Regions from separate parts of the Brevibacterium sp. OS20 genome, predicted to be linked through region 2. Evidence: riboswitches for the same ligand, from Rfam matches in the RefSeq annotation. Region 2 holds a riboswitch; each other region holds the start of a gene.
The links. A riboswitch is a leader RNA that binds a small molecule or an ion and turns the genes downstream of it on or off. The one in region 2 is predicted to bind thiamine pyrophosphate.
Positions count from the first base shown of each region.

Region 1: linked by a shared signal. The riboswitch ahead of ACVZTU_RS03695 (TenA family protein) and the one ahead of ACVZTU_RS05240 (ECF transporter S component) in region 2 are both predicted to bind thiamine pyrophosphate.
Region 3: linked by a shared signal. The riboswitch ahead of thiO (glycine oxidase ThiO) and the one ahead of ACVZTU_RS05240 (ECF transporter S component) in region 2 are both predicted to bind thiamine pyrophosphate.

Region 1 is NZ_CM166367.1:871,897-882,137, forward strand. It holds gene ACVZTU_RS03685 (hypothetical protein) at 1-644, shown strand, start outside; gene ACVZTU_RS03690 (phytoene desaturase family protein) at 661-2,142, opposite strand; gene ACVZTU_RS03695 (TenA family protein) at 2,197-2,883, opposite strand; TPP riboswitch at 2,878-2,984, opposite strand; gene ACVZTU_RS03700 (nucleoside/nucleotide kinase family protein) at 3,070-3,687, opposite strand; gene ACVZTU_RS03705 (ATP-grasp domain-containing protein) at 3,759-4,784, opposite strand; gene ACVZTU_RS03710 (VOC family protein) at 4,911-5,273, shown strand; gene ACVZTU_RS03715 (MFS transporter) at 5,328-6,710, opposite strand; gene ACVZTU_RS03720 (HutD family protein) at 7,021-7,554, shown strand; gene ACVZTU_RS03725 (hypothetical protein) at 7,754-9,121, shown strand; gene ACVZTU_RS03730 (catalase) at 9,357-10,241, shown strand, end outside.
Region 2 is NZ_CM166367.1:1,209,486-1,219,726, reverse strand. It holds gene ACVZTU_RS05245 (purple acid phosphatase family protein) at 1-1,298, opposite strand, end outside; TPP riboswitch at 1,445-1,553, shown strand; gene ACVZTU_RS05240 (ECF transporter S component) at 1,576-2,205, shown strand; gene ACVZTU_RS05235 (ABC transporter ATP-binding protein) at 2,205-3,737, shown strand; gene ACVZTU_RS05230 (energy-coupling factor transporter transmembrane component T family protein) at 3,748-4,575, shown strand; gene ACVZTU_RS05225 (hypothetical protein) at 4,665-5,207, opposite strand; gene ACVZTU_RS05220 (putative quinol monooxygenase) at 5,258-5,578, opposite strand; gene ACVZTU_RS05215 (class I SAM-dependent methyltransferase) at 5,654-6,256, opposite strand; gene ACVZTU_RS05210 (LysR family transcriptional regulator) at 6,279-7,154, opposite strand; gene ACVZTU_RS05205 (NAD(P)/FAD-dependent oxidoreductase) at 7,333-8,553, shown strand; gene amaB (L-piperidine-6-carboxylate dehydrogenase) at 8,656-10,191, shown strand.
Region 3 is NZ_CM166367.1:1,697,661-1,707,901, forward strand. It holds gene moeB (molybdopterin-synthase adenylyltransferase MoeB) at 1-294, opposite strand, end outside; gene ACVZTU_RS07515 (thiazole synthase) at 291-1,058, opposite strand; gene thiS (sulfur carrier protein ThiS) at 1,060-1,317, opposite strand; gene thiO (glycine oxidase ThiO) at 1,314-2,471, opposite strand; TPP riboswitch at 2,461-2,564, opposite strand; gene thiE (thiamine phosphate synthase) at 2,576-3,259, shown strand; gene ACVZTU_RS07535 (ketopantoate reductase family protein) at 3,256-4,221, shown strand; gene ACVZTU_RS07540 (DedA family protein) at 4,175-5,398, opposite strand; gene ACVZTU_RS07545 (sensor histidine kinase) at 5,552-6,748, shown strand; gene ACVZTU_RS07550 (response regulator transcription factor) at 6,778-7,437, shown strand; gene ACVZTU_RS07555 (alpha-hydroxy acid oxidase) at 7,434-8,687, shown strand; gene ACVZTU_RS07560 (FAD-dependent oxidoreductase) at 8,715-10,034, shown strand; gene ACVZTU_RS07565 (amino acid permease) at 10,141-10,241, shown strand, end outside.

The sequences.
Region 1 (10,241 bases), 340 kb from region 2:
GATTCGACGAGTGGCTCGCCTCTGTCCTCACCACGGAAACCCGTTACCGTCACAACTTCGCCAAGGACCCCTACGACGAGCTCACCGGCGAATGGTGGTCGACCCCACCCCATGGCCTCTGGTCGTCGACGGGAACGTGGCCGGATGGAACCCCGATCGGCCTCGAACTCGTTGAGGATGACCTCGGTCTCGAACGCGCCCAAACCTGCCGTCTGCGCCTGCGCCCGGACGCCCGCATCGCCGAGATCCGCCGTCCGGAGGACTGGGCGGATCTGTGCCGCCGCTACCCACTCGACGTCACCGCCCAGCGCCGTCAGGTGTGGTTCGAGACCACCGGTCGCAGGGGACGCTGGGTCATCCCCGACTGGACACGCGTGGCCGAGGAATACGACGGTGTCCACGTCGGTCTCGCCGGCTATCTGCGGGCGGCAGGTGCGGTCATCGATGTGGCGGAGGGCCACCTCGGTGAGGATCCGGATCCGGACACAGTCCCCACCGCGGGGAACACGGACGATCGGACCGCGAGCCTCATGGCGGGCTGGCACCCGGATACGACGTTCTGGCTGAACGACGTCATCGAAGCAGTCACCGAGGTGGCCGAATGGCACTATGACAGCGACGCTGATCGGTGGGTGCAGGACTGAGTGAGCTGAATGAAAGTCAGTCGCCCGGGGCCAGGCTCGGAGCTTCCGTGATCCCGAACCGGGACTTCAGGGCGCGACGGGCGGCGAACCATCCGTTCATCCCGTGCACGCCCGGTGCCGGCGGGGTCGCCGCCGAGCACAGGTAGGCGCCGGGGACGCCGAGGCTGTAGTTGTCCCAGCTGGTGCGCGGGCGGGCCATCATCCGGTAGAAGGAGACGATGCCGGTGGCGATGTCCCCGCCGATGTAGTTCTGGTTGTGCCCGGCCATCTCGGAGGCGGGGATCGCGTTGTGCGCGACGATGCGGTCGCGGAAGCCCGGGGCGAAGCGTTCGAGCTGGCGGGTGATGTACTCGGTCGGGTCGAGCGGGCAGTCGAAGGGCACGTGCGCATACGTCCACAGCGGTCGCAGGCCGTTCACCTCGCGGGATGGGTCGAAGACGGTCGGATCCGAGACGAGGCACACGGGATCGGCGGGCATGCGACCGGACATCACCTGTGCCTCGGCGGCGGCCATCTGCGCCCGTGAGCCGCCGATGTGGATAGTGCCGGCACGGCCGACGTCGGGGTCGGACCAGGGGACCGGCCCATTGAGGACGAAATCGACCTTGGCCGCGGCGTTGCCGTGTTTGAAGCTGCGCAGGGCTTTGTCGACGTGGCTCGGGATGAGGCCGGAGAAGATCTGCGCGGCGTTCAGCGCCGAGGTGTCGAGCAGGTAGGCGCGGGCAGCGGGCATGTCCGATACGTGGTCGATGCGCGCATCCGTGTGCACGGTTCCGCCGTGGGCTTCGAGGTCGGCGACGAGGTAGTCGATGATCGACTGCGATCCGCCGATGGGGGAGGGCCAGCCGCCCGCGTGGGCGACGGTAGAGAGCATCGTGGCCGTGGCCGCGGTGCCCATCGCCGGCAGCCCACCGATTGCGTGCGCGGCGACACCGGTGAACAGGGCCTGGGAGGATTCATGGGAGAGCGGAATGTTCCACGCCGGACTGGCCTGGGACAGGAGCCGCAGGCCGAACTTCACGACGTTCGCGATGCCGGGAAGATCGCGCAGGGTCTCCGGCACAGAACGTTTGTCACCGAGGGAGAGCCAGATCGCGTCATCGACCCGGTCGAGCAGCGGAGCGAAGAAACGCCGCCATTCCGGTCCTGCCGCGCCGAGGTGGTCGACCGTCTTTTCGAGATCGTGGAAGGCCAGCGCGGCGGGTTTGCCGTCGAGGGGCTGGGCGTAGGAGATCTCGGGGGTGGTGAACTCGAGGCCGCGGGCACGCAGGTCGAAGTCGACGAAGAAGGGGCTGGCGATGGCCAGTGGGTGGACGGCCGAGCAGATGTCATGAGTGACGCCGGGGGCCAGACCGAGGTCGAGGGTGCGTGCACCGCCGCCGATCGTCGGCTGAGCCTCGTAAACTTCGACGCTCAGCCCGGCGCGGGCCAGGGTGACGGCGGCGGCCATGCCGTTGGGACCACTTCCGACGACGACTGCATCTACACCTGTGCTCATGGGGCCAGTCTAGGTCAGTGAGATGGACGGCTGCGGCGTGCGTTCCCTGGCGGCTCAGTTGTCGTACACGTTGTCGAAGAAAGCGCATTCGAGGTCGACGGCGTGCCGCCACACGCGGGTCAGGGACTCGGCGGCTTCGGCGTCGCCGGAGGGGAAGACGCGTTCGAGTTCGTCGACGAGGAACTGCACCCACCCGTGAAAGGCCTCGCCTCGGTGGAGATCGATCCAGCCTCGGTGAATATGTCGCGGCGGCATGTCCATCCGGGACTCGGCCCAGTCGAGATAGAGCCATTCGGCGACAACGAGGACGACGAGCAGCTGCGGATACGACGCCGAAGCGACTGACGAGTCCATGAGATCGCGGAACCCAACCGTCGGGGCGGTCAGTTCCGGGTGGAGATAATCGGCTGTATCGACTCCCAACTCGGCGAAGGAGTCGACGAAATAGGTGTCCTCATCGGCGACGAGCATTCCCAGCTGTCGGGCGAACCGCAGCTTCGCCTCGAGTTCATCGGCGTGGGCCACGCACGCGCCGAGCATCGACAGAAACGACTCGAAGAACTGATAGTCCTGCACCAGATAGTCGCGCATCACGGCGTCGTCGATGCTGCCGGCGAAGAGATCCTGGACGAATCTGTGTTCGACGGCTCCCGCCCACTGCCAGCTGGTCGAACTCACCAGTGCTGATACCGCTCCGTCGGCGTCCACGGTGATCGATGTGTCGAAATCTGTGGTGGTCATTGCTTGTCCACTCCCTCCGCCGGTGCTCACCGGATCAGGTTCAAAGGGTCTGCATGCGCACTCTCAGCGCCGGTCCTTTCGGCGCTCCCCTGTAGCACTTCGACACTATCATCGGGATAAGGTGTGCTGTCAGAGCGAACGGGCCAGGGCTGGCAGATCAGGGCCGGTCGGGCCCGGACCGGCGGATCAGGGTCGGCCGGGCCCGGACCGGCGGATCAGGGTCGGCCGTTCCAGATCGCGATTGTCGAGCACCCATGTGGCGTTTTCCCACGGAGCAGCCTCGGCGAAGTAGAGTCGCTGACCACCGACGTAGCGGCGATTCGACTCATCCTCTGGATCGGCATCGAAGGCTCCGGCAAATCGCTCGTTTCCTCGTGGGACCGAGACTTCAAACGGAACATCGACCCAGATGCTCGCATCCCAGAGATCCACAAGCTCGGGACGATGGAGGAAGATTCCCTCGACCAGGAGGACGCAGTCGTTCGGCAGGCTCCGAGGTTCGGGCGCTATCGGCCGATCCTTGTCGACGTCCCACACGGCTGGAACGACCGAGTCGCCTCGTCGAAATGGTTCGACGACGGATTCGACGAAAGCTCCGTAATCATAGGAACGGCGATAGAAAGTGTCTGGCCCCTTGCCTTGGGCGTACCGGATCGCCCGAGGGTGGTGGAACGCGTCGATGCTGATGGCGGTGACCCGGCGGTCGGAATCTTGTCCAGGAACGTCCGCAGCGGTCTCGGCCAAATTCACGAGCTCGTGAGCGAGCATCGTCTTCCCCGCACCGTCGACCCCATCGAGGGCCACGAGAGCGCGTTGCCTAGGCCGGACTGCGCGGAGATCGGCGAGCAGGTGACGTAGGACCGTGTCCCGGGACCTCACCTGGATGCGGACCCGGCGAGCGGCACGGACGGTGGGGCCGCCTTGGCGAGGGCATCGGCGATGAAATCGGCGATACGGTCCGCGGCAGGCTGACGGCCTGCCGACTGTTCGGCGGACTCGACGGACGGGTTGTAGTTCGTGTTCGTGTTGATGTCGTAGACGACCTGACGGCCGTCGGCGGTCTCGATGAACTCGACGCCGGCGATCTCGATGCCGAGGTCGGCCAACAACGTCTCGAGCCGAGCGATGAGCGGTGTTCCGGCCGTGATCTCCTCACGGCGGGCGAACTGGGGGACCGCCTCGACGTCGGGATCGGCCCCGGCACCCGGAATCGTGCAGGCATCGGCCGGGCACAGCTCGAATGACCCAGCTGAGACGTCGACGCGCACCGCATAGTGGAAGCGTCCGCCGATGACTTCGGCACGGGTGATGAACGGCTGGGCAGGCTGCACATATTCCTGGATGAGGGTGATGCCGTCGATCGGCGCATTCGCTCCACCGGGCGCGAACTCATCGGCGACCGCCTCGAGCTCGGCGTGGGAGTCGAAGCGACGCACACCGAGGCCCTTGCCGCCCTGATTGTGCTTCGTGATGAATGGGGGAGTGAAGCCGGCCGCGGCGTCGACGAGCGCCCGCGGTCCGAACGCGGCGGCGGTGCGCGGAACATCGAAGCCCCGGCCGGCCAGCTCGCGATGCTGACGGACCTTGCTCACCTCGAGCTCGTAGACATCGCGTCCGTTGATGACTCGGCGGCCGGCGGCGGCGAGCCAGTCGAGGACCGCACGCCCGTACTCCTTCACATGCGGATCGGTCCGGGTGTGCGCCGACGCCGACAGCCGCGACCAGAACACCCCCTGTGGGGGCTCGGCGTCGAGATCGATCGTGGTCTCGGGCAGCAGCCATTCGACGTGTGCGACGCCGAGGCGGTCGAGCGCATCCGTGAATGGTGCGATCCATTCCGGATTGTCGTGGATGATGTGCACCGTCGGAGTGCCGCCGACGGGCAGGGCATGAGAACTCATCGCGAACCTTCATCGTGGAGCCGGTGCGGCCGAGAGTACGCGGAAACATCGGCGGATCTGCTCAACAATCCTACGCCCTGGTGTCCAGCCCTTCGCTGTGTCAGTGCGGCGGCGTAGACTCGGGGCATGGCTATCGCAAAGCAGCCCGTTGTCGTGCTCGACGCCCCTGACGCCGGTGAACTCGCAGAGTTCTACGGCAAACTCCTGGACTGGTCGGTCACCGTCGAAGAAGACGGCACCTGGGCAGAAGTCGTCTCCAATTCGTGGCCGCCGATCTGCATCCAGCAGGTCGAGGACTACCACGCACCCAGCTGGCCCGGGCAGGCCCACCCGCAGCAGATGCACCTCGACGTCATGGTCGATGACCTCGACGTCGCCGAGGAAGCCGTGCTCGAGATCGGCGCAGGCAAGGCCCCAGAGCAGCCGGGAGAGACGTTCCGAGTGTTCCTCGACCCGGCCGGCCACCCGTTCTGCCTGTGCAAGGGATGACCGGCCCCGCCCAGAGCTGATCCGGAGAGACCGACGGCGCTGATACGCGCCGGCTCAGACCAGGTCGGCCTCCTCGTTGAGCTCCTGGGCGAGGTCCTTCGCCTCTTCCTTCGACGCCGCCGACGGAGTCGAACCCCACAGCGGACGACGATTGCTCTCAGGCACGAAGTGGATCGTGACGAGCCCGATGACTCCAGCGGCCATGAGGTAGATCGCCGGCCACATGAGGAATCCGGTGGCGTTGATGAGCGAGGTCATGACGAACGACGTCGTGCCGCCGAACAGCGAGATCGAGACGTTGAACGCGATCGCCAGTGCACCGGCGCGGACCATCGTCGGGAACAGCGACGGCAGAGTCGAGGGCATCGTAGCGCTGAAGCAGATGAGGCTGAGCCCCATGATGAGCAGCCCGAGGAAGACCACGAAGTCGTTGTGCCCGCGGATGAGCCACAGTGACGGGAACGAGAGCACGATGAGCGAGAGCGCTCCCGCGCGCACAACGGCCTTGCGGCCCAGCCTGTCCGAGAGCTTGCCGATGACCGGGATGAGCGCCAGACAGCAGGCCATGACGATGATCTGCAGGACCTGCGAGGTCAGTTCTGAGACTCCGCCGCTGCCCTGGAGGTCCTCGACCATCGGGAAGTACACGGGAATGAAGGAGGTGAGCATGTAGTTCGTCACGTTCCACGCCAGCACCAGACCACAGCAGGCCAGCAGGTTCGGCCACAGCTTGAAGATCTTCTTGAACTCGCCCTTGGCGTGGTTCTTCTGCTCCTCCTGTTCGGAGAGCTTCTCCATCTCCTTGTAGGCAGGAGTGTCCGCGAGCTTCGTGCGCAGGTAGACGCCGATGAAGCCGAGAGGCAGAGCGACGAAGAACGGGATCCTCCAGCCCCACGACTCGAGGAACTCGGGAGTCGAAACAGCCTGCATGATCGTGGCGACGAGTGCACCGAGGACGTAGCCGGTGAACGTTCCGACCTCGAGCAGGCTGCCGAGGAAGCCGCGGCGCCGGTCGGGTGCGTATTCGGCGATGAAGGTCATCGCATTCGAGTACTCGCCGCCGGTGGAGAACCCCTGGAGCAGACGGCAGGCCAGCAACAGGAACGGTGCCCACAGGCCGACGGTCGCATAGTCGGGGATGACACCGATGAGGAAGGTGCCGGCAGCCATCATGATCATCGTCATCGCCAGCACCTTGTTGCGCCCGACCTTGTCGGCCAAAGGGCCGAACACCAGACCGCCGAGCGGACGGACAAGGAAGGCGACGGCGAAGAGTCCGGCGACGATGACGGTCCCGATCGGTCCTGAGTCCTCCGGCAGAAAGATTCCCTCAATCACGACGGCGAGGTAGCCGTAGACACCGAAGTCGTACCACTCGGTGATGTTGCCGATGGCCGCGGCGCCGATGGCCCGCTTCGTCACATCGGGCTTGGTCACTGTGATCTCTTCCGGCCGCCACCGCCGGCGGACATTATCCGGTCCGAACATGTCCCTCCCTCCGATTGCCGGTGAGAGGCTTGCGGGAACGCGACCCGGGCGCGAATCCACAGAGTCTGAGAATCACGCGCAGTCGTCTCCGCGAGCCCCTCATCGTTCTGGTTGATGTCGTTGCTCTCAGCCAGGTCGCCCCGACGAAAAACACCACTCAAGGCTAGTCCTCTCAGCTCTCATGGCAACCCCGATTGCGCGGGAACCCCCGATCTCAAGGTTGTGAACAGCCCGTCGCAGGTCCGTCTAAAGTGGTTCCATGCGCGTTCTCACCAGCTTTGATGATCGTGATCCCGTTCCCTGGGCCAACGGTGCCGGGGAGACGACCGAGCTCGTCTCCCTCGCCGACTCCGAGAACCTGACCCCGCTTGCGCGGCCGTGGCGACTGAGCATCGCACGGCTCGATCGCACCGCCGAGTTCTCCGCCCTGCCAGGGATGGCGCGCACCTTCCTGCCCACCGCCGAGGTGGTGCTGTCCGTCGACGGTCGAACACACCGCATTCCCCGGCTGACTCCGCTGCGCTTCCGCGGGGACCGAGCCGTCGTGCTCACTGAACTGGATGAGCCGTGCTTCGCAGTCAATCTCATGGTCGCTCAGGCGGATTCGGTCGACCCGCCTCGGCGAGGGCTGGTGATGATCGGCCCCGACGAGGAACACGCAGTGAGAGCGGACGACGGCGCCGCCTTCCTCCTCACCCTCGCGTCGAGCCCGGACCGCCCGCGTTTCCAGCTGTTCGAACTCACCGGTTCCGACGGTCCGGCGGACCGCCTCGGCGGAGTCCTCCTGCACTGAGGGAAGACGGGGTCCACACGGCTGGGGAAATGGTGTGAAGCGCGTGTCTGCCGCATCACACCGGTCGTCGTTCTCGCAGGTCACCACGCCTACCCGCGGTCGGCTGGGTCAGCGATCTCCCAGACTGCGAGGGGGTGGGTCAGGATGCCCGCACACTCGAGTCCGATACTGGTGAGAAGTACGTGTTTATGGAGGACCATTGGCATCGAATCACGGCGAAACCGACCAGACGGACAAGCAGCGGACGACTCCCGGCAGTGAGGCTCCGCCGAGCGCGCCGCGGCACTCTCAGACTCTGCCGCTCATCACCGAGGAGATCGCGGAGAGGCCTCGGACCGAGACGGCGCCGACCGAGCATGTCACTACTCCGGTGATGCCGCCCAATCCGATCCGCCGTGACGATCGGACCGGAGCAAGTCCGGCGAAGAGCGTGTCGACGGAGACCGTGGGCACCGAGGGCGGGCAGCGGACCGCCTCGGTGCCGTCGAGGGACGGAAGCCAGGCGGAAGAAGCGGCTGGCGGTGCCGACGAGAAGAAGTCCGAAGGGCGAATTTCAGCCACCCAGCTGATCGCGGGTGCCGGTGCCGCGGCGACCTCCTCGGTCATCGGCGGTCAGCTCGGCGTCGCCGGCACCGTCGTCGGCGCGGGCATCGCGAGCATCGTCACCGGTCTCGCCGTCACCCTCTACGGCCGCAGCCTCGACAAAGGCAAGGAGAAGATCCAAGAGGTCGGCTCCAAGCTGGCCCCGGCCGTCAAGGCGAAGATCGCAAAGAACCCCACCGCGAAGACCGCAGCTGTCGATCAGACACTTGCCGAGGATTCGGCCTTCGCCCCGCCGGAGCCCACCAGTGGCCATGCGACTGCGTCAGCCGCCTCGGTGCCGCACGACAGAACAGCCGAAGACGGCGACAGCAGTGAAACCGAGAGCGAGCCCCGCTCCTGGTGGCAGAAGCTGCGACGCAAACGAGTCCTCTACCCGTTGACGATCGGCGTCGCCGCCTTCGGAATCGGACTCGGCGCGGTCGTCGTGGCCGAGAACTTCACCGAAGCCGATATCTCACCGGGCACCTCGCAGATCTCACGATCAGTGACCGGACAGTCGACGAACGACGAATCCGTCACCGACGACGGAACCTCGAACTCCGGGAGCGCAGGAGACGAATCGTCGAGCGGATCCGGGTCGAGCGCCGACGGCGGTCAGAGCTCATCGAACAGCGGCTCGAACACGCAGAACGGTCAGTCCACCTCGGCGGGGGAGACCGGCACCGAAGGTGCGGCCGAGGGCCAGGACTCTCAGGGTACGGACACGACGACGGGCACGAGCGATTCCACCGGCGGTTCGACGAGCACCGACGGCACCGAAACGAGCAGCGGTTCCACCTCGACCGATGGCACCGGCAGCACCGGGGACACCAGCGGCGGCACAAACAGCAGCACAGGCTCCGGATCCGGCTCGGACGGTTCGGACAGCGGTTCCGGCAGCGGCTCGTCGGGTTCGGGCGGATCCGGAACCGGCGGCTCGACCGGCGGTTCCGGTGGTGGGTCGGCCGCCTCGGCGGAGGGGTGAGCCGGACAACGTCGAGGACGGGAATTTAGACAGCCCACCCTTGGTTGTATGAAGTAGAGAACATCGCTAGGTTGAAACCAACTCCGACAGTGTTCTGCCGAAGTCGGGATAACGAGACTGGGCGAACGGCGCTCAGCCGATCGATCAGCTGCACCGGCGGGAACCGCATCTCACCGGTGGCCGTGATCGCGGGCTGGGCGACGACGCCTGAAATCAAACGGTTGAAGGAGATGTGATGACGCAACATACAGATCATGAATACGCCGGACACGACAATAAGAAGGCCTCGACGACCGAATCCGGTGCGCCGAGGGAATCGGACGCTCACTCGCTGAGCGTCGGAGCGAACGGACCGCTGCTGCTCCACGACGTTGCGCTGGTCGAGAAGCTTGCTCGCTTCGACCGTGAGCGTGTGCCCGAGCGCAGCCCCCACGCCAAGGGATCCGGCGCGTTCGGTGAGTTCGAAGTCACCGCGGACGTCTCCAAGTACACGAAGGCCGACTTCCTGCAGCCGGGCAAGAAGACCCCGATGCTCGCTCGCTTCTCCACCGTCGCCGGTGAGCTCGGCTCGCCCGACTCCTGGCGTGACGTGCGCGGATTCGCGCTGAAGTTCTACACCGAAGAGGGCAACTTCGACATGGTGGGCAACAACACCCCCGTGTTCTTCGTCCGTGATCCCATGAAGTTCCCCGACTTCATCCACTCGCAGAAGCGCACCCCTGATTCGGGTCTGCGCAGCAACAACATGCAGTGGGACTTCTGGTCGCTCTCGCCCGAGTCGGCTCACCAGGTCTCCTACCTCATGGGACCCCGTGGTCTGCCCAAGAGCTGGCGCCACATGAACGGCTACTCCTCGCACACCTACATGTGGGTCAACGCCGAGGGTGAGAAGTTCTGGGTCCAGTACCACTTCCACACCGACCAGGGCGTGGAGAACATGAGCAACGAGGAAGCCTCGAAGCTCGCCGGTGAAGATGGCGACGTCCACCGTCGCGATCTGTTCGACGCCATCGAGCGCGGAGACTACCCGTCCTGGACCTTCAGCGTGCAGATCATGCCGTACGAAGAGGCCAAGGACTACCGCTTCAACCCCTTCGATCTGACCAAGACCTGGTCGAAG
Region 2 (10,241 bases):
GCGGGCACGTCGTTGTGGACGCTCTTGCCTTCCCAGTCGAGGCCGGGAACGTAGTCATAGAACTTCGACCCTGATGACGAGGTCAGCGTGAGGTAGAGCGTCTGCCCGTCTTCCTTCTCTTCCTCGGCTCCCGCTTCGGAACCCTCAACAGGCTTGCCTTCGCCGTCCATGAGGAAGGTGCGGTTATAGATGTGGTCGTGGCCGGAGACGACGAGGTCGATGTCATTGCGGGCCGCGACCGGAGGGATCGCCTTCCGCAGCCGTTTGACGTCGAGGTCGTCCCAATGGGTTGCCGTCGAATAGATCGAGTGGTGGAACCCGAGAACAGTCCAGCGTGCCTGGTCTCCGTGCTCGGCGACGACCTCGTCGATGAACTCGGCGTGGGCATCCATGTCCGGGCTGTTCGAGTTGATGTTGAGGAACAGGACCCCGTCCTCGATGAACCAGTAGTCGCCGCCGGAGGTGATGACGCCGCCACCGCCGTGATCCTGGCTGACATTGGGTCGGTTGAAGTGCTGCTCGTAGGCTTTCGAAGACACATCGTGGTTGCCGATCGTCGTCGCTTGCGGGATCGTGCGGGTCGCTTCCGGTGCCAGGTACTGCGCGTACTGCTCCTGGTTGCCGGCGGAGTTGACCTGGTCTCCCAGCGAGTAGAAGAAGCTCGGGTCGTCAGCAGTGGCCGCCGCCGAGGACAGGGTCCGGTCCCAACCGGCAGCGTCGTCGGGATCCCCGCCTCCGGCACCGACCTGGGGGTCGCCGAAGACGAGGAATTCGTCGTCTCCTCCAGCAGACCCTGTGGTGAACTGCTGCACCTCGGTGTACCCGTCCTCTTCGCTGCCGACCTGGTAGGCGTATTCGGTGTCGGGTTCCAGGTTAGTCATGCTCGCATGGTTGAAGTGACGCTTGAGGTCGGTGGCAAGGCCCGAGTCCGTGGTCTCAGCCTTGTCAGCATCGGCGGGGAGCTTTCCGCCGTCGACCTCACTAGCCGGTGCCCACCGGACCTCTCCCCCACCGGCACTCTCGCTCATCCACGAGAGGTTGCGCGCCGTGGAGTCGGCCCCAACCTGCAACACGGTATCGGTGATCGCCTCGCTCCCCGCGTCCGCCTCGGCGGGCGAATCCGTCCGGTCAGGGCTCGGAGTCTGAGCAGAGTCGGCCTTCGCGCCCTGGGTCGCGGTCGACCCTCCGGAACCGAGAGATGGTTCGGCACGCACAGGCACCGGGGCCGCCACCAGAGCGGCGAGCAGGGTGGCGGCGGACAGGGCACTGAGCGGTCTCTTCAGTCGATGCGTATTCACCCGCCCATTCCTACTGACCAGTAGTGTCCGGTTGTTCGAGGCCCATCGACGGGAATGGGAACGGGAAGTGAATCCTCGATGACCGCCCCCGGCCTCCGCGTCGCCACGGATCCCGGTCGCTGCCCCGCTCCCCTGTTGTACAGTGGTGGCTACGACAGGGGAGCGCCGTCAGGGGCGCTGAGAGTGCAGAAGAAGCTGCAGACCCTCGAACCTGATGCGGTTAGCACCGCCGAAGGAAGTCGAGACTCTTCACCCCTCCTTGAAATGAGGAGGCACAATGCCGAATACCACTACGCCGAGCACCACCCCCACCTCTTCACGCGCCTTCACCGCGGCGCCGAAATCCAAACAGTGGCGGGTGGTCGACTATGTCACCACCGCCGTTCTCGGCATTGCCGTGGGGCTTGTGTTCTGGGTGTTGGCGCTGAGCTGGAAGGTCCTCGAACTCGCCTTCCAGGCATTCCCGCCGTCGATCGGTCTCATCGCAGGACTCTGGGTGCTGGCCGGTCCGCTCGCCGGTGCCATCATCCGCAAACCCGGTGCCGCGCTCCTGTGCGAACTCATCGCCGCCATCGTCGAAGCCGTCCTCGGCTCTCACTTCGGAGCAACCGTCCTGCTCTCGGGTCTGCTGCAGGGCCTCGGTGCCGAACTCGTCTTCGCCGCCTTCGGCTACAAGCGCTTCACCCTGTGGGTCACCGCCGCATCGGGCATGCTGGCGGCTGCGTTCATGGCAGTGAGCGAGAACATCATGTACAACGCCGAATGGCAGTTCGGCTTCCAGGCGATCTACGCAGTCTGCGCGATCGTCTCCGGCCTCGTCATCTCCGGGATCGGCGCCTGGTTCGCCTACCGGGCGATCGCGGCCACGGGTGCTCTGAGCTCCTTCGCCTCCGGCCGTCTGCGCTGATGGCGCTGCCGATCACGGCCGCCGGCTTCTCGTGGTCGCACACCGACCGTGACCGGCCGGCTGTCGGTCCGCTCGATCTGCAGATCGCGGCCGGAGAGAAGGTGCTGCTGCTCGGTGCCTCCGGGGCCGGCAAATCGACGTTCCTCCACGCCGTCGCCGGTGTCCTGCCCGAGGAATCGGGTGAGGCCACCGGTGAACTCCTCGTCGGCGGTGAGAAACCGGATCCCCGCCGAGGCAGCACCGGGCTGGTCCTCCAAGATCCCGATTCTCAGGTGATCTTCTCCCGCATCGGTGATGATGTGGCGTTCGGGATGGAGAACCTCGGACTCCCGTCCGAGACAATCGACGCTCAGGTCTCCGAGTCCCTGCAGGCGCTGGGACTCGATCTGCCGCCGGAGCATCCGAGTGCCGCTCTGTCCGGTGGGCAGAAGCAGCGGCTGGCTCTGGCCGGGATCCATGCGATGGCCCCGGAGGTCATCGTCCTCGACGAACCGACGGCCAATATCGATCCCGCCTCGGCCGCCGAGGTCCGCGATGCCGTGCTCACCGTGCAGGCCGAGACACAGGCGACCATGCTCATCGTCGAACACCGGGTGGAGCTGTGGCTCGATCACGTCGATAGGGTCATCGTGCTCGGCCGCGAAGGCATTGCTGCCCAAGGTCCGCCCGCGCAGATCTTCTCCGATCCGGACCTGACCGACACACTCGTCGACTGCGGAATCTGGATGCCGCGGCACTCCCCCGACCCGCGCCGAGGCGGAACCGCAGAAATCAATAGGACGACGGGCCGCCTCGGCGAGGTTCTGCTGCGCACCCATCGGCTCAGCGTTGCTCGACCGCGCATGGCCACCCCCGCCGCGACCGACCTTGACCTGAGCCTGCGTGCCGGTCAGGCACTCGGAATCGTCGGTGCGAACGGGGCAGGCAAATCGACCACGGCCCTGACCCTGGCGGGCCTTCTGCCCGAATTCTCCGGACAGGTCCTCGCCGAGGCGCCCCTGCGGGACGGAGCCAAACGGGCCCGGCCATTCGCCTGGCCGTCGAAGCAGCTGGCGGCGCGCATCGGCATGGTCTTCCAGGAACCGGCACACCAGTTCCTCACCTCGAGCGTGGCGACCGAACTCGAGCTGGGCCCCCGACTGGCCGGATGGTCTGCCGCCGAGTCGCAGGCACGGGTGGATGAGCTTCTTGAGGGACTCGGTCTCACCGGGTTGGCGCAGGCTCATCCGCAGAGTCTCTCAGGTGGGGAGAAGCGACGCCTGTCGGTGGCAACGATGCTGGCGCCCCGGCCACGGGTGCTCATCGTCGATGAGCCGACCTTCGGTCAGGATGCGCTGACGTGGGCGGGGTTGGTGGAGATGTTCCTCGACGCCTTGGTACACGGTTCCGCGGTGGTCGCGGTCAGCCACGATCAGGCGTTCCTCGAGGCCATAGGTGCCGATGTCCTCAAGCTCGGTGGCTGCCTGAGTGCAGATCGCGATGTCGTCGACGAGTCGGAATCGCGTGTCAGGGCGGGTGATCGCGGTGAGTGAGAGTCTCGATGTGCGTTCTCGCCCCTCCCCTGAGGTCGCCGTACAGGATCCGGGACAGCTCATCCCCGTGGTGCGTTCCACCGCTTTGGCTCGGTGCAATCCGCTGACGAAGATCGCAGTGGCCCTCATCCTCATGGTCGGGGCGCTGCTGAGCATTGATCTCATCTCTGCCGGGGTGGTGCTGCTCGCGGCAGTGCTGGCGCTGCCGGCGACGGGACTCGATCTGGTGGCCGCGGCCAAGCGGCTGTGGTTCCTCCCCGCCGGCGCTCTGCTCGCCGCTTGGGGCACGGCGCTGTTGGCGGAGAAGACTGGGGATGTGGTCGTCGACTTCGGTCCGATTCTGTTCACCACCGGGTCGCTGGCCGCGGCCGCGGCGATCTTCGTCCGTGCCTTGGCATTGGCGATCCCGCTCATCGTGCTCGCGTCGACGATCGATCCGCGTGATCTCGCCGATGCGCTCATTCAGCATCTGCGGCTGCCAGAGGTGGTTGTGGTCTCGGTTCTCGCGGCCTCACGTCTGCTCGGACTGCTGGTCAGTGAGTGGCAGGTGCTGGCGATGGCCAGGCGGGCCAGAGGTGTCGCGGGCGGTTCGCTTCTGCGGCGCACGGGCAGCCTCTTCAGCGGGGTATTCGTTCTGCTCGTGGTCTCGATTCGCCGGGCAACGAACCTGGCGATGGCGATGGAGGGACGGGCATTCGGTCGTCCGGGCCGCACGTGGCGCAGGCGGTCGAGTTTCGCGGTCCGAGATGTCGTGGCGGTGCTTCTCAGTCTGGCTGTCTGCGCGGTCGCGATCGGTGCGGCTCACATGTTCGGAGTCTGGAACCCGATCATCGGCTGAGGCGGATCGGGTGTCTCGGAGCTGCCGTGCTCACAAGAGGTCGGAGCTGTTCCACCGGCGGTCGATCAAAACTGCCGGACGGTCAGAGCTCAGAGCTGCTTGAGGAAGTCCTTGCCGAAGGCCCGCCATTCCTCGAGGGCTTCGGGGCTGGGAAGCTTTGACGTGGTGAGGACGAAGAGGGTTTTGTCTTCGCTCTTCGTCTCGGCTGCGGCTTCGACCTTGATGCCGCCGTCGAGGTTCGCTCTCCAGAAGGAGCGTTTCGCCGTCTCCGAGGTGCGGGGATCACCGTCGAGGGCTACCTCGTTGAGGGTGTCGCCGACGAGGGACGCGAATTTTTCGATGAGTGCGGAACGATCGCCGGGAATGGTGCGGGAGACGGCGACGTCGAAAGTGCCGTCGGCGCGCTGGCCGGGGACTCGGCGTCCGATCTCCTGCTCGTAGGCGACGACGGCGCCCTGGACCCACCAGCCGTGGTTGTCGACTCTGCCGTCGAACTGGGGATAGAGAGCGTCGGCGAGCTCTTTGTGACTCGCCGACGCTCCCCCGGCCGCCTCCAAGCGAGCACGGGTGGCGGCCCATGGTTCGCCGAGGGCCTTTTCGATCGATGCGATGTTCTGCGCTTTGGTCGCCATGGCAGAAGTCTATGTGCTCGATCGACCGGTGTTGAAGGCCTGGTAGGCGATCAGTCGATCTTCAGTTCGCCCATTTCGTCCCAGCCTTCACCGTCGATCTTGCGGGAGATGATCTTCGGGGTCGACACCAGGTGCGGGCGCATGGCTTCGAGGCCGGCGGCGAAGTGATCGCTGGTGACGTGCGGTTCTGCGCCTTCATCGGTGAATGCCTCGACGAGAACGAACTCGTTCGGGTTCTCCAGACTCTTCGACCATTCGAAGAAGAGATTGCCGGGTTCGGCGCGGGTCGCCTCGGTGAAGGCCCGAACGGCTTCGGGGAACTTCTCGACACTGTGGGGTTTCACGTCATATTTCACGACGATGAAGATCATGATCATTCTCCTTCAGTTGATCAGCAGTATGGGTCGATCCCAGCCTAATTCTGCCGCCCTTGCGAATCGACCGGCTCACAGCCTTTCGGCGATGAGGACGAGGAAGTCGCTGTCAGCTTCGAAGGGGCGGAGTTCCCAGGTGGAGAACTTCTGGTCGACGAACATCCCCGTGGCCTTGACGTCCTCGATGAAATCGTCGAAATCATACCCGCGTCCGGCACCGAAGCCGGACACGAACCGGCCGCCGTGTTTGAGCGTCGATTTGATATTGCCCAAGGTCTGCCGGCGCGAGGCGGGATCGAGGAAGGACAGGACGTTTCCGGCGCAGAAGGCCACATCGATCTCGGTGATCCCGGCGCCGGCGAAATCGAAGTCGGCGAGGTCGCCGGTGTGCCATTCACCGCTGGGGAAGTCCTCCTCGGCGACGGAGATGAGGAATTCGTCGAGATCCACGCCGAAGACGGTGTGCCCTTCGTCGATGAGCAGTCCGCCGGCCCGGCCGGTTCCGCAGCCGGCATCGAGGATGCGCGATCCCCGCGGAGCCATGGCGTTGACGAACCTGGCCTCACCGCCGATGTCATGCCCGGCGGCCGCAAGATCTCGCCACCGCTGCGCGTAGTTCGCCGAATGGTCGGGGTTGGCCCTGCGTACCTTATTCCACTGATGGTCGAAGCTCATGTCCTCATCCTAGGTCGGAATCTCAGGCGAAGACTTCGGTGACCACCTTAGCGACCGCCCGGACCGGATCGCTGGGGTCCGGGGAAGTCAGCACGATGATCTCGCGTCCGCCCGCCTCGACGACGGGGTGGAGGTCGACGTCGGACCCACCCAACGACATCATGATCGGCGTCGCCAGGGTCAGGCCGAGCCCGGTTCCGGCGAGCGCCAGCGCGACCGCGGTGTCCGTGACGATATGGGTCTCCTTCGCATTGATTCCCAGCGCCGAGGTGGCCAACCGCATCGCGCGGCCGAAGAGCTCCTCGGCCGGCGGTAGGATCCAGTCGGCCTCGGCCAGATCGTCATCGCTCGGCCGGGACGTCCCCGCGGGGACGACGATGCCGAAGTCTTCCTCGGCCACAGCTTCCCAACTCAGCCCGCGCATCGGCGGCAGCGGCGCGGCCGGGTAGTTGATCCCGATCCCCAGGTCGATGATCCCGTCGATGACGGCGGCCGACATGGTCTCGACATTGATCTCCCGCGCCCGGACTTCGATATGCGGATGGCGCTCGGCCAGCGCCCGCACCACCTTCGGCAGCGCCGTCGTCGATGCCGATCCGAAGACGCCGAGGGTGACGATGGCCTCGCTGCGGAAGTCCCGGCCGAGCATCGCCATCTCCGCCTGCTGCTGAGCGGCGAGGATGTTCCGCGCCCTGGGCAGCAGGGTGCGCCCGGCTTCGGCGAGGACGAGCCCACGGCCGCGCCGTCGGAACAGGTCGGAATCGACGACTCTGCGCAGGGCTGAGATGTGCTGGGACACGGCCCCGACGCTGTAGCCGAGGTGGTCGGCCGCCCGCGTCATCGATCCGAGTTCGGCCACAGCGACGAATGTGCGCAGCTGTCCGAGCGTCCATGTCATGGCAGCGCTCTCCTGTCTTTAGGTTTCTTGAACACAATGTTCACAAACTCTCCCTTGTTCTTAAGTGTGATGGCAACCACAATGAAGTCAAGACACAAACGCCGACATCGCCGTCGGCACTCTCCGTTTCCGGGGCGACCAACGACGGTCGCCCCGGCAGCAGACAGCGAGGTGAACCGTGGAATCCCCCACCGCATCAGCCACCACCCCTCACACCGACGGGGTCCCCGACACGTCCAGAGCCCTGCCCGCCGAAGCCTCCGTCGTCATCATCGGCGCCGGCGTCATGGGAGCGGCCATCGCCTACCACCTGGCCGAACGCGGAGTCCGCGACATCGTCATCGTCGAACGCAACACCCCCGGAGCCGGATCGACGTCGAAGGCCGCTGGAGGTGTGCGCTGCCAATTCTCCGACGAGGTCAACATCGCATTGGCCGCCCGCGGGCTCGAAGTGCTGCGGAACTTCGAAACCGATTTCGGCGTCGACATCGACCTGGTCAGCAACGGCTATCTGTTCCTCCTCGACAACGATGACGACGTGCGCGCGTTCACCGACAACGTGGCCCTGCAACAGCGGATGGGGCTGGATTCGCGGATGCTCACCATCGCCGAGGTGGCCGAGCTGGCCCCGTTCGTCAACACCGAAGGGCTGATCGCCGGGGCGTTCAATCCCGGCGACGGTCACTGCACCCCCGAGGCCGTCGTCGCAGGCTTCGTCACCGCCGCCCGCGAGCGCGGGGTCACGGTGGTCAAGAACTGCGAGGTCACCGGATTCGACACCGACGGCGGAACGGATCGCATGGCCACCTCGGTGATCACGAATCAGGGCACGATCAGCTGCGAACAGGTCGTCGTCGCGGCGGGAGCCTGGTCCGGCCCCATCGGGGACATGGCCGGGGTCGACCTGCCCGTGAAGCCGCTGCGGCGGGAGATCATGGTCTCCGAGCCCGTCGATTTCGACACCTCGCAGATGCCCTTCACGATAGATTTCTCCACCAGCTACTACGTCCACCCGGAAGGAACCGGGCTGCTGTTCGGCTGCCCCGATGAGGTCGATGACTGGTCCTTCAACGACAAACGCGACCCGAACTGGCTGGCCACCCTGGCCGAGCACATCGAAGCCCGCACCCCGGAACTCGGCGAAGTCGAGGCCAAACACGGGTGGGCGGGACTGTATGAGATGACGCCCGACCACAATGCCCTCATCGGCGAGGCCGAGGAGAGGCCGGGATTCTTCTACGCCTGCGGGTTCTCCGGTCACGGCTTCCTCATGGGCCCGGCCGTCGGAGAGGTCGTCGCCGACCTCATGACCGGCCGCATCCCCTTCGTCGACGTGGCTCCCATGGACAAACGACGCTTCGCCACCACCGGACTGCGCAAGGAGCTCAACGTGATCTGAGGCCTCGCACACCCGCCCCTCATCTCCCACCTCCCCGCAACGACTGAACTCCACCGACCGGCCAAGCGACCGATCGACACAGCAGACGACGAAAGGACAGCAATGACTGCACTGCCCACCGATCAGACCATCACCGACCTCCTCACCTCAGGATTGAGCGCCTGCGGAGTAGACGCATCCGCTCTCAAGGGATCGGCCGCCTCGGCGAGCCTTCCGGCCCGCTCCCCCATCACGGGACAGGGCCTCGGCACGATCGCCGCGGACACCGTGCAGACAGCGGCGGACAAGATCGCCGCAGCCCAGACCGCGTTCGAGACCTGGCGGGACGTGCCCGCTCCCGTCCGCGGTCAGCTGGTGCAGCGGTGGGGACAGCTGCTCGGCGAGCACAAGGAGGATCTGGCCAAGATCATCACTGTCGAAGCCGGCAAAACCCCTTCCGAGGCGGCCGGCGAAGTCCAGGAGATGATCGACATCTGCGAGTTCGCACTCGGTCAGTCCCGGCAGCTGTGGGGCAAGACCATGCCCAGCGAACGGCCGGGTCACCGGCTCATGGAGACGTGGCATCCCCTCGGCGTCGTCGGGGTCATCTCCGCATTCAACTTCCCCGTGGCCGTGTATTCCTGGAACACCGCCCTGGCCCTGGTCGCCGGTGACGCGGTCGTGTGGAAGCCCTCAGAGAACGCCGTGCTCGCCGCCCTCGGGGCACAGTCGCTGCTGACCCGGGCCGCCGCCGAGGTGGGGGCACCGGAGAACCTCGCACCCGTCCTCGTCGGTGGCCGGGACATCGGAGATGTGATGGTCCGGGATGAACGCGTGGCCTTGGTCTCGGCGACGGGATCGGTGCGGATGGGTCGCGAGGTCGGACCCGTCGTGGCCGAGCGCTTCGGCAAGATCCTGCTCGAGCTCGGCGGCAACAACGCGGCGATCGTCGCCCCGAGCGCCGATATCGATCTGGCGCTGCGCGGAGTGGTCTTCGCGGCCGCCGGAACGGCCGGCCAGCGGTGCACGACGCTGCGGCGGCTCATCGTGCACGAGTCCATCGCCGACGAGTTCGTCGACAAGGTCGTCGCCGCATACAAGACGCTGAGCATCGGATCGCCGACCGATGACGGAGTGCTCGTGGGACCGCTCATCAATTCGGGTTCGTTCGATGCGATGCAGGCGGCCCTCAAACAGGCAGAGGCAGAGGGCGGCGAGATCCTCTGCGGTGGTGGCCGGGTGCTCGCCGATGAACGTCCGGATGCTCACTATGTCGAACCCGCCGTCGTGCGGATGCCCAGTCAGAGCGCAGTGGTCAAAGAGGAGACGTTCGCCCCGATCCTCTACGTCGTCACATATTCGGATCTCGATGAGGCACTCGAGATCCACAACGGAGTGCCGCAAGGTCTGTCCTCGGCAATCTTCACAGCCGAACTCGCCGAATCCGAGAAGTTCCTGTCCCGCTCCGACTGCGGAATCGCCAACGTCAACATCGGCACCTCCGGTGCGGAGATCGGCGGTGCTTTCGGCGGTGAGAAGGAGACCGGCGGCGGACGCGAGTCGGGTTCGGATTCGTGGAAGGCCTATATGCGCCCGGCCACGAACACGATCAACTACTCCGGAGAGCTGCCGCTGGCGCAGGGAGTCGAGTTCCTCTGAGAGAGCTGAGTCCTCTGGGGCGAAGTGAGGTCCTCGACCGGTGGGCCGGT
Region 3 (10,241 bases), 490 kb from region 2:
ATCCGCATTCCGGTGGATGATCTGGCGCTGCAGGTTCGAAGCCTCCACCACGTCATCGTCGATGATCGTGATCGACCCGACTCCTGCGGCCGCGAGATAGTTGAGGACTGGAGCCCCGAGCCCGCCGGCGCCGATGACCAGCACCGAGGCGGCCCGCAGACGCCGTTGTCCCTCGAGTCCGAATCCCGGCAGGCTCAGGTGCCGGGAGTAGCGTTCCAGCTCCGTCCGGGACAGAGACTCCACGGGGTCGACGAGAGGAGGCAGCGACGGAGGAGTGGCGGCAACGGTGGTCATTGTGCTGCGAGCATTCCATCGAACGGCGATGATGCCAATGCCAACGGTCGTTTGGGAATCCTCCCGGCTCCGGCCGCCAGATGCCCGGCCTCGACGGCCAAAGCCATCGCCCGGGCCATGGCGTGAGCATCGTGGGCGCGGGTGACCGCCGAGGCCAGCAGCACCGCGGTGCACCCGAGCTCCATCGCCAGAGCGGCATCGGAGGCGGTGCCTACACCGGCGTCGAGGATGACGGGCACCTGTGCACGGGAGACGATGGTCTCGATGTTGTGAGGGTTGAGGATGCCCAGCCCACTGCCGATCGGAGCACCGGCCGGCATCACCACAGCTACACCAGCGTCCTCCAGACGCTTCGCCAGGGCCGGATCGTCGTTCGTGTAGGCGAAGACCGTGAACCCATCGAGGACGAGCTCCTCGGCTGCGGCGAAGAGCTCGATGGGATCCGGCAGCAGGGTGTCCTCATCGGCGATGACCTCGAGCTTCACCCAATTCGTCTCCAGCGCCTCTCGGGCCAGTCGGGCGGTGAGCACGGCGTCTCGGGCCGTATAGCAGCCGGCGGTGTTCGGCAGCACCCGAATACCCAGACGCTGGAGCATGGTGAACACTGAGTCGCGGGACTCGGCGTCGAAACGGCGCATCGCCACAGTGGTCAGCTCGGTTCCCGAAGCCACGAGTGCGTCTTCGAGAATGCTCAGGGAACTCGCCCCTCCCGTGCCCATCACGAGGCGAGACGACATCTCCACATCATCGATCGTCCAGGTCATCTCAACCTCCCTGCACAGCGGTGACGATGTCGACGGTGTGCCCGTCGGCCAGGGTGCAATCGGACCAGGCACCGCGACGGATGACTTCACCGTCGACGGCCAGGGCGATGCCCAGGCGGCCGCCGTCGGCTGGTGTCCCATCGGGGTTCAGCTCCCGTCCGGTGACGTCGGCGATGAGGTCGAGCGCCGAGGTGGCACCCGGCAGCTCATGGCGAGCGCCGTTGAGGACGATGGTCGGTGAGTGTTCGTGGTCGGTCATGAGATGCTCCTCATCGGGTAGGCACTGGTGTGGTCTGTGGTGAAGCGGTGTGGGGACACGGACTCGAGCGTCCCGTCAGGAGGCCAGTCGGAGGCGACGCCCAGGGCGAGCTCGGCACCGAGCCTGCCGCCGAACGGGGCCAAGAGGATGCCGTGGCGGAAATACCCGGTGCTCACGATGCAGCCGGGATCGATGCGGCCGATCATCGGCAGGTCGTCCGGAGAACCGGGCCGGGCACGGGTGGTGATATCGGTGATCTCCGCGTCGAGGATGCCCGGGACCAGTCGCTGCCCGTCGGCGAGCAGCCGGTGAATCGCCCCGGCCGGAGTGCCGGAGAGTCCGTCCTCACGCGAACTGGCACCGAGCACGATCTCGCCGTCCGGGCGAGGAACCAGGTAGACGGGGCGACCATTGACCAGCCCGCGGATGGTGCGGCTCAGCAGCGGAGTCGCCTTCGCGGAGGCGCGCAGTCGCAGAACATCACCCCAGACCTCACGCAGAGGCAGCTGCGGGGCACCGACGAACGCGGACACAGCGCTGCCGGCGCAGATGATCACCTGATCGGCCTCCAACCGGCGGCCATCGCCCAGTGCGACTCCCACAGTCGTATCGCCGTCCTTGATCAGGCTGGCCGCCCGCTGGCGAATGAAGCCTCCTGAGTGAGAGGACAGGACAGTCAGCAATGCGGCAGTGAGCCGACGGGGGTCGATCGAGTGATCGCCTGGAATGTGCACGGCCCCGGCGACGGCAGGCGACAACGACGGCTCAACCCGGCGGGCAGCACTGCCGGTGATGAGCTCGGTGGCGAAACCGGACCGCGACTGTGCATCGCGCAGCTCCCGCAGAGCCTGCAGATCAGCTCGGTCACCGGCGCACACCAATGTTCCGGCATCCGAAAAACCGAGATCGCTGCCAGCGGCGCTCGCCACCTCGGCGGAGAACTGAGGATACATCTGCGCGGAGGCTCGCATCAGCGGGTACAGGGGAGTCTGCCCCCAGACCACCTCGGCGGCGGGAGCGAGCATCCCTGCGGCAGCATGGCTCGCACCCTGAGCGGGCGCAGGATCGATGATGGTGACTTCGGTACCGAGGCGGCGCAGATACCAGGCCGTGGACAGGCCGATGATCCCGGCGCCGACGACAATGACTCTCACAGCTTCTCCCTCCGGCGGCATGATCCGCATCAGGTCTGACGGTCGGCTCTTACGCCCTCTCAGCCTCGTTGGGAGGCTCCCGCGAACTCCTCTACTCTATGACCATGACCACACAGATGCCACCGCGCACCGCAGCGCGGCAGACGAAGAGAGCCTGGAGAGAGGCACGACTGGCAGAGGCGAAGCTCTACCTGTGCACCGATGCCCGGACCGGTCAGGGCGACCTCGCCGAGTTCCTCGACGCCGCCTACCGTGGAGGTGTCGACATCATCCAACTGAGGGACAAGAGCCTCGAGGCCCGCGCCGAGATCGCGGCATTGGAGGTCCTCAAAGATATTGCCGCCCGTCACGACAAGCTCTTCTCAGTCAATGACCGTGCCGACGTTGCGCTGCTGACCGACGCCGACGTCTTCCACGTCGGTCAGGGCGACCTCACCAGTGCTCAGGCCAGGGCTGTGCTCGGACCCGATGTCATCCTCGGCCGCTCGACCCATTCCCTCGAGCAGGCGCTCGCCGCCGAGGCGGACCCGGAGACCGACTATTTCTGTGTCGGGCCGGTCTGGGAGACCCCGACGAAGCCGGGCCGCGCCTCTGTGGGGACGGCGCTGCTGACCGCCACCGCCGCCGAGGCGGCCAAACCGTGGTTCGCGATCGGCGGTATCGCGACCGGGGAGAGGCTGGACGCGATCCGGCAGGCGGGCGCGAGGCGTGCCGTCGTCGTCCGTGCGATAGCCTCGGCTGAGGATCCCGCTGCGGCCGCGCGGGAGCTCAAGGAGGAGTTGGAATGACCCAAGCAGCTGACAGAGCATCCGAGGGAATCGGTGCTGGCGCTGACCTGTCGGTTCTCATCGCCGGGGCGGGGGCGACCGGCGGAGCGTTCGGCACCTATCTGCAGGAGGCCGGACGCGATGTCACTTTCCTGCTCCGGCAGGCACGGGCGGAGACGGTCCGCGCGGAGGGACTGCGCTTCACTGCACCCGGTGATGATCGGACGAATCAGGTCGATGTCATCACCGCTGAGGAACTCACAGCCGCATCACGAACCTTCGACCTCGTCATCGTCGCGGTCAAAGCGGGTGGACTCGACTCGGTCATCGCCGATATCGGACCGGCTGTGGGCGAGCAGACGACGATCATTCCGTTCCTCAACGGCATGGCTCAGATCGAGAAGCTGCAGAGCAGATACCCCGGACAGGTGCTCGGAGGGTTCGTCAAGATCGTCGGCACCATCAGGGACGGAGCCGTCGTCCAGCTCACCGACCTGGCCGTGATGACCATCGGAGATCTCCACGGCGCCGAAGTGCCCACACGCATCTCCGAGGCGCTCGATGTGCCCGGATTCAAACTCCAGACCGTCGATGGAATCATCGACGGGCTGTGGGAGAAATGGATCTTCATCGCCGCGGCAGGAGTCGTCACCTGCCTGTTCCGCGCCCCGGTCGGAGCGATCATGGAAGCCGGCGGCAGATCGCACGTGTATGCCATCATCGATGAACTCGAAGCCGTGGCGGCTGCGGCAGGACACCCGGTGTCGGAAGCCTCCCACGCCATGACTATCAAGATGCTCACCGAGGACGGTTCCGCCTTCACCTCATCCCTCTACCGGGATGTGACGGCAGGGCTGCCGAGCGAAACGGAGCACATCCTCGGCGACCTGTCGATCAAGGCGGAGGATCTGGGAGTGGCGACTCCGCTGCTCGACCTCACACTTGTGCAGCTGCGGGCAGGGGAAGCCCAGAAGCGGCTCTGACTTCGGCAATGCCGGTGCGCAGCATCGCCAGATACGGCTCCTGCGGCTGAGCGTGTTCGACGTCTGACGAACGATGCGCGGCGGTGAACGTGACCATCGGGACACCGTCGACATCATCGAGGACGAGCAGCGTCTCGTACCCGCCCGGACCCAGAGAGTGGGAGCTGCCGGCTGCCAGATCGAAGACGAGGCGTTCCAGCGGACTGTCCGGTTCGGGCGGTCGGTGCATCTCCTGTGCCGCCACATCGGCGAACTGTTCGGCAGTGATGAGGTAGGCCTTGGCGGGGGTCGGTCCGGGGAGGAAATGATCGTAGAAGGCCATGCCGCCGCCCCACACCTTGGACTCGCCGGCGAAATAGATCGTTCCGGGCAGTTCGATCCCGGCTTCTGCGCGGGGCAGTGTTGCGTCCCTGGCACCTGGATAGGTGACCATCGCCCCGGGCGGTCGCCCGCCCTGCAGATAGCAGGCGAGCCGATCGCGAGCCATATTCGATCCGTAGCTGACGTACCACACATATGTTTGAGACATCCCTGCCATCGTGACATCTCGGTCTTGGAATTCGGTGAATCGGTGCCGAGTGTGTCCTCTGCGGCGCCGGCATAATCGGCGGATGAGTTCGGCGCTGCCGGTGATGGCCAGGGCGATGCCGATGCCCACGGCGACTCCGAGCAGCGGCCGGTCCTCGAAGATCATTCCCCCGATGAGTCCGATCACCGTCGAATAGAGCGCCCAGGCGAGACTGCCGATCCCGTCCCAGAACAGGAAAGTGCGGATCGGGAACCCGAGCAGACCGGAGCCGATGGTGGCCAGGCTGCGGCCCCCGGGAACGAATCGGCCGGCGATGAGCACGGTCCCGCCTCGGCGAGAGAAGACCGTGTGGGCGGAGTCGAGCAGGTTCGCGATGCGAGCCCACCGTCGCCATCGGCCGACCCCGGTCGCAGCGAATCGGCCGACGAGGTGAGCCGCCAGATCCCCGAGGAGAGCCCCTCCGGCAGCGGCGAGGATGAGTCCTGCCGGGTGAGGGTGCCCCGTCGCGGCGAAGGTCGCAGCGGTGATGAGCAGAGTCTCCGACGGCACAATCGGCATGAGCGAGTCCAGTGCCGCGGCCACGGCTATGAGCAGGTACACCCATGGAGATGTGAGGGTGGCAGTGAGCAGCTCGAGTGCGAGATCCATACTCATCCACGCTAGGCACAAGACGGCAGGGCCGGTACGCGGTCGGGCACACGGTCAGTGCGGTCGAACAACAACCGCCATTGCGGAAAACCGGAATCCGAGACTGCGGCCGAACCTCTGGGAGGCGGCGTCAGGCGTTGCTACGATCGACTCATGCCCTGGCCGAGCGCGCTGTCCACCCGCCTTCCTCCCGAAGTACGGATGTTCACCGCGCGGTGGGCGCGGTCCGTACTCGCCGTCGCGTGGGGCGGTCTGCTGTGTCTGCCGCTGCTCATGGCCTCCGTGCTTCCGCCCACCTCACGCATGGCCGCGAAGGTGCGGAGCTGGGAACTCGCTCGGCATTCTCGCGGGTTCGGACTCGTCCTTGCCGACGAGCCGACCAAACGTCGGTTCCTGCTCGGCAACGGCCTGGTCGCAGCACTCGCCATCATTCCCACCGCGAACCTCCTCGGCGGATTCTTCGTCGTGACTCTCGGATCGCTCTTCCAAGGATTCTTCATCGGGGGAGCGGTCAACATCGGGTTCGACATGTGGTCGATCTCGCAACCCACGCTCTTCGTCGGTGTCCTCTACGGGGCGGCGAACCTCATCGGCGCCGTCGCTCTGGCCGAGGCGGCAAGCTGGGCGCATGGTCGCATCGACGCTCATTTCGTCGAGGTGGAGCGTCCCTTCGCCGTGTACACCCGCATCAGCGAGCTGCTGACGACCCGCCGTGGAGTCGTGCTCGCCATCGACGAGGAACGACGCCGGATCGAACGGGACCTGCACGACGGCGTGCAGCAGAATGTCGTCTCCCTGTCCGTGCTCATCGCCCGAGCCAGGCGTGCCTCTGACCCGGCGAAGTCCCAAGCGCTGCTCGACGATGCGCTGGTCCAGTCCCAGGACCTCATCGACGAGATGCGGGAAGTCGCCTGGCGGGTCTATCCCACTGCGCTGGACGACCATGGTCTTCGAACCGTGCTCGAGAGGATCGCCGGTCGCAGTCCTATTCCGCTGACCCTCGTGACCGTGCCGGAAGGCAGATTTCCGCCCGCAGTGGAATCTGCCGCCTACTTCGTCGTCCGTGAAGCCGTCACGAATGTCGTCAAACACGCCGAGGCGTCCGCGATCACGGTGAGCGTCGTCGCCGAGCCCCGGACCGCGTTGACCGTGACCGTCTCCGATGACGGTGTCGGTGGAGCCGATCCGCGCGGGGGAGGGCTCCAAGGGCTCACACGGCGGGTCGGAGCGCTCGACGGGAATCTCGAGGTCGACTCCCTTGAGGGCGCAGGCACCACAGTTCGAACTCGGATCCCGTTCGGGACCGACGCACAGGACGGCAGCACGACGAAGGAGAAGAGACAGAAGTGAACACGACAGAGGTCCAGACAGAGAACCGGATGCGCGTCGTCCTCGCCGATGACGCGGTGTTGCTGCGAGAGGGCGTCCGCAGTCTGCTCGAAGACGAAGGGATCAGCGTCGTCGCGTCCGTCGGAGACGGAGGGGAGCTGCTGCGGGCGGTCGCCGAGCTGCGCCCGACCCTGGCGATCGTCGATGTGCGGATGCCTCCGACTCACACCACCGAAGGACTCGAAGCGGCGTTGGCGATCAAACGTCGCTTCCCGGATATCGGAGTCCTCGTCCTCAGCCAGTATGTGCTGCGGGAGTATGCGACGGAGCTGCTGAGCACCGAATCGGTGGGCGTCGGCTACCTCCTGAAGAACCGGGTGACCGACATCGACCGGTTCCTCGAGTCCGTACAGCGGATCGCAGAGGGAGGAACGGTCATCGACCCCGACGTCGTCCGGCAGCTGCTCACCACCTCGGAAAGGCAGAATACGTTGTCGACGCTGACTCCACGTGAGAGCGAAGTGCTCGAGGCGATGGCCGAAGGACTGTCGAACCGGGGAATCGGCGAACGGCTCTTCGTCTCGGTCAGTTCCGTCGAAAAGGCGATCAGCTCCATCTTCGATAAACTCGGCCTCCAGGCAGGGGAGACCACGAGCCGCCGTGTCGCGGCAGTGCTCGCCTACCTCAACCGAGAACGAGGAGAGAGATGAAGCGCCGACTGCCCGATCTGAGAGAACTCGCCCCCTTGCTGCAGTTCGACCTGCCCCGACTCGACCGGGTCGCAGCCAGATTGGAGTCGGCCGCAGACATCTGGGACCTCCGCCGCATCGCCAAGCGCGTGACGCCGACCGCGCCGTTCGACTATGTCGACGGTGCCGCTCTGGACGAGCGGACCTTGGCGAAGAACCGTGAGGCGCTCGGCAACGTTGAGCTCCTTCCGCGCATCCTCCACGGAGTCGATGCGCCGGATACGTCGACGACGATCGCCGGTGCCCGAACCCGGCTGCCCTTCGGCATCGCCCCGACCGGTTACACCCGCATGATGCACTCCGAAGGCGAGGTCGCCGGAGTGCGTGCGGCGACGAAGGCCGGAATCCCGTTCTCACTGTCGACGATGGGCACGACCTCGGTCGAAGACGTCGCGCAGGCGGCGCCGGATTCCACCCGGTGGTTCCAGCTCTACCTGTGGAAGGATCGGCAGCGCAGCCTCGATCTGATCCAGCGGGCCGCCGCCAGCGGTTACGAGACCCTGCTGGTCACCGTCGACACTCCGATCACCGGTCAGCGTCTGCGCGATCACCGCAACGGTCTGACGATCCCGCCCCGACTGACGCTGGGAACCATCCTCGACGCCTCCTATCGACCCGGCTGGTGGTTCAACTTCCTCACCACCGAACCGCCGAAATACGCGTCGCTGTCGAACACCTCCCAGTCCCTCGCGGAGATGACGAAGACGATGTTCGACCCGACCCTCGACCTCGATGGCCTGCGGTGGATCCGCGAACAGTGGAACGGACGCCTGTTCGTCAAGGGAATTCTCACCGCCGAGGATGCCCGCCGCGCTCAGTCGATCGGAGCCGATGGACTCGTCGTCTCCAATCACGGCGGCCGGCAGCTTGATCGGGCTCCGGACTCGCTGACCTCACTGGCCGAAGTCCGTGCGGAGGTCGGACCGGAGATGGAGCTGATCTTCGATTCCGGGATCATGTCCGGCACCGATGTCGTCGCCGCGCTGTGCGCCGGAGCCGACTTCGTGCTCATCGGCCGGGCGTACCTGTACGGGCTCATGGCCGGAGGCCAGCGAGGCGTCGAGCGGGCAATCGAGCTCATCGGACAGGAAATCCTCACCGCCATGGGACTCATGGGTGCCCGGAGCATCTCTGATTTGGGTCCCGAGCTCGTCCGCGGGCTGCCTCAGGCACCGGCCGCTGACGGGGAGTTGCGGACCGACGCTGTGTGAGCCTCGGCCCGACGAAGGAGACCACGCATGATCATCGCGGCAACGGTCAACGAGCAGCTGAAGCACGTGGACTCGGACGAGCTGCGCATTCTCATCGTCGGAGCCGGAATCGCCGGGATCACCCTGGCGCAGCTGCTCCGGGGTCGCGGGATGCACCCGACCCTCATCGATCGGTCGGCCGATTCCGGTCGGATGATCGGTGACAATCGTGCCGGATATATGCTCGCCCTCATGCCCATGGTCGATCCCATCATCGAAGAACTCGAGTGCCGGGAAGCCTACCTCGAAGCCAGCGTCGGCATCGATCGCTATATCGCCCATGCACACACCGGGAAAGTCCTCCGACAGGACCACCTCGGTGATCTTCTGGCCGACTTCGGCGACTATCGCGGGATCTCCCGCTCAGCGCTGCTCGACGTGCTCACCGGCAGCGACTGCCCGATCGCCTTCGGCACCACAGTGACCGGTCTGTCCGACGACGGCGGCACCGTAACACTGGCCCAGGCGAGCGTCGGCCGACAGCGCTTTGGAGAGCAGGAACAGAGCCGTGGCCAGGAAGAAGTGCTCGAATTCGATGCCGTCGTCATCGCAGACGGAATGAATTCCCGAACCCGCAGGCTCGTGACAGGTGGGCCTGCCGCGACCGCCATGTCCGGCTCCGGCAAGACTTCCGCTGACGGTTCTGATAAGCCCTCGTCAGAGTCCGCTGTGGACACGACATGGGGCGGATGGGTCTGCTGGGCAGAGGCGGATGACGATCAGGACGCCGTCGATGAGATATGGGGCGATGGATTCTTCCTCGGCATTTATCCGGTCAAGGGCGCCCTCGGAGTCTTTCTCGGCTGTCCCGACGCCCGGCAGCCGCTCGGCTCCCGGCGGTTCGCCGCCGAGGTCCGCAGTCGACTCACGGTGATGACTCCGCGGATCGACGCCTGCCTCACCGCGGTCGAAAAGGCCGAAGCACCGTTCTTCTGGCCGCTGCGGGATTCGCGAGCGCAGCGCTGGAGCCGTGGTCGCACCGTTCTGCTCGGCGATGCCGCCGCCGGGTTCCTTCCCACCGCCGGAATCGGGGCCGGAATGGCGATGGAATCGGCCGGAGTGCTCGCCGACGAACTCTCCTCCCTGACGACCGGGCCAGGTGCATTCGCAGCGCTCGAACGCTTCGAGGCCCGCCAGCGGTCGCGAGTCGAGGCCGCTCATGACAACTCGCGGTCCCTGGCCCGACTGATGTTCGACCGGTCCCGGCTCTTCGCGTTCGCCCGCGACCAGGCGTTCCGCTTCATCAGCATCCGCACCGCGCTCAAGCCGATACTGCATCTGCTCGAATCCCCGCCGAAGAGGGTGTGACCCTCCTCCCACCTTGCATCTTCGTCGGCCGTGGATGCCTCCGTTTGTGGTAGGAATGGCCAGGGTCCTCGTGCGCGGACCTGCCGAACCACGAACGAGGATGACCATGGGAATGCCAGCCGTTTCGGCGAACGAAGAACGCCGACTCCGACGGGGACTGAAGTCCCGCCACCTGCAGATGATCGCCATCGGCGGTGCCATCGGCAC